Linked DNA regions of Niveibacterium microcysteis. The protein of the gene in region 1 interacts with the protein of each later gene in a pairwise test. Links are inferred from orthologs where the notes say so. Each region holds a gene or a part of one and is shown on either strand. Other genes may lie near its edges.

Region 1 (3,206 bases):
GCACGCGTGACGATCTCACCAGCGGCGCGTAGCGAGGCAACCGCCTGCGCGAGCAACGGATCGTCGCCGGCCGGCGCCAACACCGCACCGGGCAACACGGCATCCAAATCCGCGTCGATCAGGTCACGCAGATCATTGACGCTGAATCCCGTCGCCGGACGCGCACGCCCGAACGCGCGCCCTACCTCGTCGTAGCGACCACCGAAGGCCACGGCGGCTGGCGAGGTACCACAGAAGGCCGCAAATACCAGCCCGCTGTGATAGTCGTAGCCGCGCAAATCCGCGAGGTCAAATGACAAGGGCAGATCCGGCAATGCCTCAGCAATCGCGCGCAGATCGGCCAAAGCAGCCTGCACGGCCGGAATTGCGGGCAACACCGCGGCGGCACGTGCAAGCACACTGACATCACCGTACAGCACCGGCAACTGCCGCAAGGCGGCAGCAGCCTCGGCCGGCATGCTGGCCGTCATCGCCTCCAGCGTCGGCACATCCTTCGCCTGCAGCACAGCGAACAGCTCACGCTCCTGCTCTGCGCTCAGTCCGGCGAGCTCCGCGAACGCGCGGAACAGCCCGATGTGACCAACGTCGATGCGCGAAGCCTTCACGCCAGCGACATCAAGGGTTCGCGCCAACATGCGGATGACCTCGATATCGGCATCGATGCCGGCGTGGCCGTAGATTTCGACGCCAAGCTGCATCGGCTGACGGCTCGCCAGAAGCGAGCGCGGGGTCGTCCGCACGACGCTCGCGGCATAGCAAAGACGCGTCACACCCTGCCGATTCAAGAGGTGCGCATCGATCCGCGTGACCTGCGGCGTGATATCGGCGCGCAACCCGAGGACGCGACCGGTGAACGGATCGGCCATGCGGAAGGTGTGCTCGCCCATCTCCTTGCCAGTACCGGAAAGCAGCGATTCGACGTACTCGATCAGCGGCGGCATCACCAACTGGTAGCCGTGGAGCCGGAACTCGTCGAGCAGGCGGCGGCGCATCGCCTCAAGGCGAGCGGCCTCAAGTGGCAATGCGTCTTCAATATGGTCGGGCAAAGCCCAGCGCGGCGACGACATGAGTATCAGTGCGAAAGGATCAGGAGAATCAGGCCGACCAGCATTGAGGTCAGCCCGATGAATCGGATTTGGCCGTCTGCGAGGCTGGCAACCTGCAAAAAGACTTTGCGCCACACACCGGGCGCCAGAAAGGGCAGCAGGCCTTCGAGCACCAGCATCAGTGCGAAGGCCATGAACAGGGTATCAAACATGGCCTACTTGCCGGCGCCGCCCTTGTTGCTGCCGGCTCCGCGGTAGTACTTGAAGAACTCCGAGCCCGGATCGACGACCAGCACGTCGCTGCGGTTCTTGAAGCTCTGGCGGTACGCTTCCAGACTGCGGTAGAAGCTGTAGAACTCGGGGTTCCGATTGAAGGCTTCCGCGTAGATGGCGGCCGCCTTCGCGTCACCCTCGCCCTTGACCTTCTGCGCGTCGCGGTAGGCCTCGGCGATGATCACTTCGCGCTGGCGATCAGCATCGGCGCGAATCTTCTCAGCCTCGGCTGAGCCCTGCGAGCGCAGCTCGTTTGCAACGCGCTTGCGCTCTGCCTCCATCCGGCTGAAGACAGCGGCGCTGACTTCGGTCGGCAACTCGACGCGCTTGAGGCGAACATCCACCACCTGCACGCCGATCTTGCGCGCATCGAGGTCGGCCTTGCTGCGCATCTCGTTCATGATGCGCTCGCGTTCGCCGGAGACGACTTCATGCACGGTGCGCTTGCCGAACTCTTCGCGCAGACCAGCGTTCACGGTCTGCTCCAGTCGGGTACGGGCGCGCGCTTCGTCGCCGCCAACAGCCGTGTAGTAGGCCTTTGGATCGACGATGCGCCACTTCACGAACAGATCAACCAGCACGTTCTTCTTTTCGCTGGTGATGAAACGCTCGGGATCGCTGGTTTCGAAGGTCAGGATGCGCTTGTCGAAGTAGCGCACGTTCTGCACCAGCGGCACCTTGAAGAACAAACCCGGCTCGTTGGCGACACGACGGATCTCGCCGAGCTGGAAAACGATCGCGTACTGGCGCTGATCCACCGTAAAGACGGCGAGCGACAGCACCGCGATGATCGCGAGAGCAAGCCCCGCGAGCAAAGGCAAACGTTCGCGCATCAGCGCTCTCCCCTTTCGCGCGAACGCATGGCTTCGCGACTACGATAATCGGCAGGCACCGGCACATCGGCCTTCGGCGGCGCGACCGGATCCGAGCCAGCCGTGCTCGCCGGACGACTCGGGGTCGCAGCGACGTCCGGCGCTGCCACCGGCGCGCTTGGGCCCTGAGCGGTCGCCTGCATCAGTTTGTCGAGCGGCAGATAGAGCAGATTGCCATTGCCCTTGGCATCGACCATCACCTTGGTGGTGTTGGCAAAGATCTGCTGCATGGTGTCGAGGTACATGCGCTGGCGCGTCACCTCCGGCGCCTTCGCATACTCGGTGACGATGCTCTTGAAGCGCGAGGCATCGCCTTCGGCGTTCGCAATCACGCGAGCCTGGTAGCCCGCCGCCTCTTCGAACAGGCGCGATGCCGTGCCCTTGGCCTTCGGCACGACGTCGTTGAAATAGGCCTGACCTTCGTTCTTCTGACGCTCGCGATCCTGCCCTGCCTTCACCGCGTCATCGAATGCCGCCTGCACCTGCTCGGGCGGCTGCGCATTCTGCATTGTCACCTTGGAGATCATGATCCCCGCCTGATAGCGGTCCAGGATTTCCTGCATCAGCGTCGCGGCGTTCGTCGCAATCTGCTCACGGCCCTCGTAAAGCACGAAGTCCATCTTGCTCTTGCCGACGATCTCGCGGATCGCGGACTCCGCCGCCTGAACGACGTTTGCGTCCGGCTCACGGTTGTTGAACAGGTATTCCTTCGGATCCTTCAACACGTACTGCACCGCGAACTGAATGTTCACGATGTTTTCGTCGTCCGTGAGCATCAGCGATTCATTCAACACCTTGTTGCGCTCGCTGCCGCGATAGCCGATTTCGACGGTACGCACACCAGTCAGGTTGACCAGTTCGTGCGTCTCGATCGGGTAGGGCAAACGCCAGCGCAAACCCGGTTCGGTGCTCTGGATGAACTTGCCGAAGCGCAGCACGATGCCGCGCTGGCTCGCATCAACAATGTAGAAACCGCTCGCAAGCCATAGCGCGGCGACGACGCCGACGATCAGGC
Region 2 (5,200 bases), 610 kb from region 1 along the record:
CGCGCGTGCGCTGATCGGCAAGTACGCTGGCGATGTGGCTGAGGTCCAGGCGCCCGGTGGTGTGCGCGAATACGAGATCCTCGACGTCAAATACATCTGATTCATGAACCAGATCGGGCGGCCGCTGTACTTCCTGGCACTGACGCTGTGGGTCGGTGCCCTTTGGACCATCGGCGGCATCGTTGCGCCGACGCTCTTTTCTGCGCTGCAGGATCGCAGCATTGCCGGGGCAATTGCCGGGCGACTGTTTTCGATTGCGGCATGGCTCGGCGTCGGTAGCGCCTGCTTCTTGATCATCTTTCAGATCATTGATGCCGGGGGGCAGGCCTTCAAACGTGCATCGCTCTGGGTGGTGGTGCTGATGCTGGTACTGACCTTGGCCAGTCTTTTCGGTATCCAGCCTCTGCTGGCCCAGCTCAAGGCAGAGGCGATGCCGCGCGAAGTGATGGAGAGCTTGGTTCGCGATCGCTTCGCCGCATGGCACGGCGTATCCAGCATCCTTTACCTGATCCAGTGTGCGCTTGGCGGCGCCTTGGTGGTGCTTGAAACCGCAAGCGGGCGTCGCTGAGGCGGTAGGCCTCAGCGATACTTCGCTTTAGCGTCCGCCGCCGGGTTTGCGGCCGCCACTTCGCGGCGCCAAACCACCGCGCGGACCCGCAATGTTGCGCGCGATGGTGCCGCTCTTCAGGCGGGTCGCAGGCCGAGCAAGCGTGCGAGCATCACCGCGTGCGGCGGATCGTGGCGTGACGCGTGGGCTAATTGCCGGTGCTTTGACTGCTGTCTTTGCCTTTTCTGCGAGCTCGGGCGACGGCCGATAGACGACCAGGAGCTTGCCGATCATCTGCACGGCAGCGCACCCAAGCTCGTTGCAGATGGTGTCCATGTATTGCTGACGCGCCTCGCGGTCGTCGCCGTAGACGCGGATCTTGATCAGCTCGTGCGCGGTCAGCGAACGGTCGATCTCCTTGAGTACCGTAGGCGCAAGCCCTTTTTCGGCAATACTTACGACCGGGTCGAGCCCGTGCGCTTTGGCGCGAAGATCGCGACGCTGTGCTGCGGTGAGTGTGTTCATATGGAATTTCTTGTGCAAACCTGCATTTTAGTGCGATGAAGCGAACCAAGACCAGCAAACAATGGATGCAGGAGCATGTCAACGACCCTTGGGTGCAGCGCGCCAAGGCCGAGGGCTTTCGCTCGCGTGCGGCGTTTAAGCTGACCGAGATCGATCAGAAGGATCGCCTGCTGTCGCGGGGACAAGTCGTGGTCGAACTCGGCGCGGCACCGGGTAGCTGGACTCAGGTGGTTGCGCGCAAGGTGCTGCCAGGTGGCGCGGTGATCGCACTCGATTTGCTGGATTTCGAGCCCATCAGCGGTGTTGACTTCATTCAGGGGGATTTTACTGAAGAGGCGATACTCGACGAACTGGTTCGTCGTCTGAACGGTCGACATGTGGACCTTGTGCTTTCCGACATGGCACCCAATATCTCGGGTATTGCGACGATTGACCAAGGGCGTTCGATCTACCTCTGCGAGCTGGCGCTTGATTTTGCCGAACGGCACCTGGTGGCGGGTGGCAACATGTTGGTGAAGGTCTTTCAGGGGTCTGGGTTCGACGAGTACCGCAAGGCGATGGGGCGCGTTTTTTCGCAGGTGCAGGTTCGCAAGCCGGCTGCATCACGCGACCGAAGCTCGGAAGTGTACTTGCTTGGTCAGACGAAACGTCTCTGATTGCACGGCCGGGCAGGGGCTGCGTTGGCGTCAGCCGTTGAACGGTCATAGAATGATCCGGTCTACTGTGGGGAGTGGCCCCGTTCGGGCCTGAGAAGGAAGCGACTTGAACAATCTTTTCAAGAATCTTGCGATCTGGTTGGTGATTGGCATCGTGCTGATGACCGTGTTCAACCAGTTCAATAGCCGGCAGACCGCGCAAAGCCAGATGGAATACTCCCAGTTCATGGAGGAAGCCAAGCAGGGGCGGATCGCCAAGGTCACCATTGAAGGCCGCACACTGCGTGCAACGACCCAGGACAACAAGCAGATCACGGTTTTTACGCCGGGTACGCAGGACCTCTGGATGGTTAGCGATCTGATGCGCTACGGCGTCAAGATCACGGCCAAGCCCGAAGAGGAGCAATCGCTCCTGATGAGCATCTTCGTCTCGTGGTTCCCGATGCTGCTGTTGATCGGCGTCTGGATCTTCTTCATGCGTCAGATGCAGGGCGGTGGCCGAGGCGGCGCCTTCTCGTTCGGCAAGAGTCGCGCTCGGATGCTGGACGAGTCGACCAATTCGATCACCTTTGCGGACGTCGCGGGATGCGACGAGGCAAAAGAGGAGGTCGCCGAGTTGGTCGACTTCCTGCGCGATCCGTCGAAATTCCAAAAGCTTGGTGGCCGGATTCCCAAAGGCGTGCTGATGGTCGGTTCGCCGGGTACAGGTAAGACGCTGCTTGCCAAGGCCATCGCCGGTGAGGCGAAGGTGCCGTTCTTCTCCATTTCCGGTTCTGACTTCGTTGAAATGTTTGTTGGCGTTGGTGCCGCACGCGTTCGCGACATGTTCGAGAATGCCAAGAAGCAGGCGCCTTGCATCGTCTTCATTGATGAGATCGACGCCGTTGGTCGCCAGCGTGGCGCGGGCCTTGGCGGCGGAAACGATGAACGCGAGCAGACGCTGAACCAGTTGCTGGTCGAAATGGACGGTTTTGAGGGTCAGACCGGCGTCATCGTGATTGCCGCAACGAACCGTCCGGATGTACTGGATCCAGCGTTGCTGCGTCCAGGCCGCTTCGACCGGCAAGTCGTCGTTCCACTGCCGGACATTCGCGGTCGCGAGCAGATCATCAAGGTGCACATGCGCAAGGTGCCTGTGTCACCTGACGTCGATGCGAACATTCTTGCGCGGGGCACGCCGGGCATGTCGGGCGCGGATCTGGCCAACCTTGTCAACGAGGCTGCACTGTTCGCCGCTCGCTCGAACAAGCGCCTGGTCGACATGGATGACTTTGAGCGCGCCAAGGACAAGATCTTCATGGGCGCCGAACGGAAGTCCATGGTGATCCTGCCGGAGGAAAAGAAGAAGACCGCTTACCATGAGTCAGGTCACGCGATTATTGGCTCAGTCCTCCCGGGTTGCGACCCGGTTCACAAAGTCACGGTGATTCCACGCGGACGGGCACTGGGTGTGACGTGGTCACTGCCGGAGATGGACCGTTTCAGTCTCTATCAAGACCAGATGCTGGCGCAGATCTGCATGCTGTTTGGCGGTCGCGTGGCAGAAGAAATCTTCGTCGGCAACGTCTCAACTGGTGCATCAAACGATTTTGAGCGTGCGACCAGCATCGCTCGCGACATGGTGACGCGCTACGGGATGTCCGAGGCGCTTGGACCGATGGTTTATGCCGAGAACGAGGGTGAAGTCTTCCTTGGAAGGTCGATCACGACACACAAGAATCTCTCGGAAGCGACACTTCAGAAAGTGGATACCGAGATCCGCCGGATCGTCGATGAACAGTACGCTTTGGCGAGAAAGATCCTCGAAGACAACCGCGATAAGGTTGAGGCAATGACGGCGGCTTTGCTGGAGTGGGAGACTATTGATTCCGACCAGATCGCTGACATCATGGCGGGCCGCCCGCCGCGTCCGCCCCACGCCAGTGGGCAGCCGAAACCCCCGGTGTCCGATGGCCCTGCCGATTCGACACCTAGCGCAACGGCTCCTGCCTGAGAAGAATTCCACAGTGAAAAGGGCCGGCTAAGCCGGCCCTTAGTTTTTGCATGAACGAAATTCGTCTCGGATCCTATCGCTTATCGGTCGCGCGTCCGCTGGTGATGGCGATTATCAATGCGACGCCAGACTCCTTCAGCGGCGACGGGCTGGCGGGTCGGCTGGATGCGCTCGTCGACAAGGCAAAGCGCGCGATTGATGCCGGGGCTCACATTCTGGATGTTGGTGGCGAATCGTCCCGTCCTGGGTCTTTGGGAGTGTCGGTCGACGAGGAGTTGGCCCGGGTTGTGCCTGTTGTCGAGGCCCTCGCAACCCTCGGCTGTCCAGTCTCGGTCGATACGGTTAAACCGTCGGTCATGCAGGCTGTAATCAGAGCTGGCGCGTCCATGATCAATGACATCAACGGGTTGCGCGAGCCGGGGGCGATCGACGCGATTGCCGAAAGCAACTGCGCCGTGTGCGTCATGCACATGCAGGGCCAACCGAGAAGTATGCAGACATCACCGGTCTACGCCGATGTCGTCGGCGAGGTGTATGCGTTCTTGAGCGATCGGTTCGATGCGCTTCGACAATCAGGTATTGACCAGAATCGTATTGTCGTTGACCCGGGCTTTGGCTTTGGCAAGACACTCGAACACAATCTGGCGCTATTCCGCGCGCTCGAATCGTTTCGAGCGATAAGGCCTGTCCTTGTCGGTGTCTCGCGCAAGACGATGCTCGGGCAACTCACTGGCTTTCCGGTCGATCAACGTGTCACGGCGAGCGCGGTAGCTGCTGTGGCGGCGGCCGCTCGCGGCGCTGCGATCTTGCGGGTCCACGACGTTGCTGAGACGGTGGCTGCGCTAAATCTTTGGCGTGAACTTGGGCTTGAGGCCAACGGCTAGCCTATTCATTGACCTGCGAAACACTACGGAGACTGCAATGGCGCGCAAGTATTTCGGCACGGATGGAGTGCGGGGACGTGTAGGCAATGCTCCGATCACGCCTGACTTTGTGATGCGACTGGGGTACGCGGCGGGTCGAACACTGTGTGCCGAACAGCAGGGGACACGCGGGCATGAGCGGCCAACGGTGCTGATTGGCAAGGATACTCGCGTCTCCGGCTATATGCTTGAGGCCGCTTTGGAGGCCGGCTTCGCTGCGGCTGGTGTTGACGTGGTGTTGGCTGGACCGATTCCTACCCCTGGGGTCGCGTATTTGACGCGGGCGCTTCGTCTTGATGCAGGGGTCGTGATTTCCGCCTCTCACAACCCTTATTACGACAACGGTATTAAGTTCTTTTCGGCTCGCGGCGCAAAACTTCCGGACGCGACAGAGACCGCCATTGAGGAGCGGCTCGATCAGCCCATTGGTTGTGCGGATTCCGCATCCATGGGGCGTGCGCGCCGTATCGATGATGCTGCCGGCAGGTATATCGAATTCTGCAAGAGCACGTTTCCGAATGACCTTGATCTGCGTGGTCTGAAGATTGCAGTGGAT

The links.
Region 2: the proteins of hflC (region 1) and ftsH interact in binary tests that used the Escherichia coli proteins (3 or more experiments, as listed by UniProt). The link is inferred for Niveibacterium microcysteis from one-to-one orthologs.

What each region holds. Positions count from the first base shown.
Region 1 is NZ_CP071060.1:3,423,816-3,427,021, forward strand. What follows is about bases 208-3,206. They hold hflC (protease modulator HflC), read right to left. Parts: upstream 2,153-3,206; coding sequence 1,262-2,152; downstream 208-1,261. Other genes in these bases: JY500_RS15545 (ATP phosphoribosyltransferase regulatory subunit), read right to left, coding at 208-1,067; JY500_RS15550 (DUF2065 domain-containing protein), read right to left, coding at 1,073-1,258; hflK (FtsH protease activity modulator HflK), read right to left, coding at 2,152-3,206. Also shown: more of JY500_RS15545, read right to left, coding at 1-207.
Region 2 is NZ_CP071060.1:2,810,261-2,815,460, reverse strand. Bases 1,406-4,277 are described here. They hold ftsH (ATP-dependent zinc metalloprotease FtsH), read left to right. Parts: upstream 1,406-1,834; coding sequence 1,835-3,721; downstream 3,722-4,277. Other genes in these bases: folP (dihydropteroate synthase), read left to right, coding at 3,772-4,277; JY500_RS12760 (RlmE family RNA methyltransferase), read left to right, coding at 1,406-1,728. Outside these bases: transcription elongation factor GreA, read left to right, coding at 1-100; JY500_RS12770 (DUF4149 domain-containing protein), read left to right, coding at 104-568; JY500_RS12765 (YhbY family RNA-binding protein), read right to left, coding at 596-1,072; more of JY500_RS12760, read left to right, coding at 1,108-1,405; more of folP, read left to right, coding at 4,278-4,605; glmM (phosphoglucosamine mutase), read left to right, coding at 4,643-5,200. UniProt on the Escherichia coli protein: Acts as a processive, ATP-dependent zinc metallopeptidase for both cytoplasmic and membrane proteins. Plays a role in the quality control of integral membrane proteins.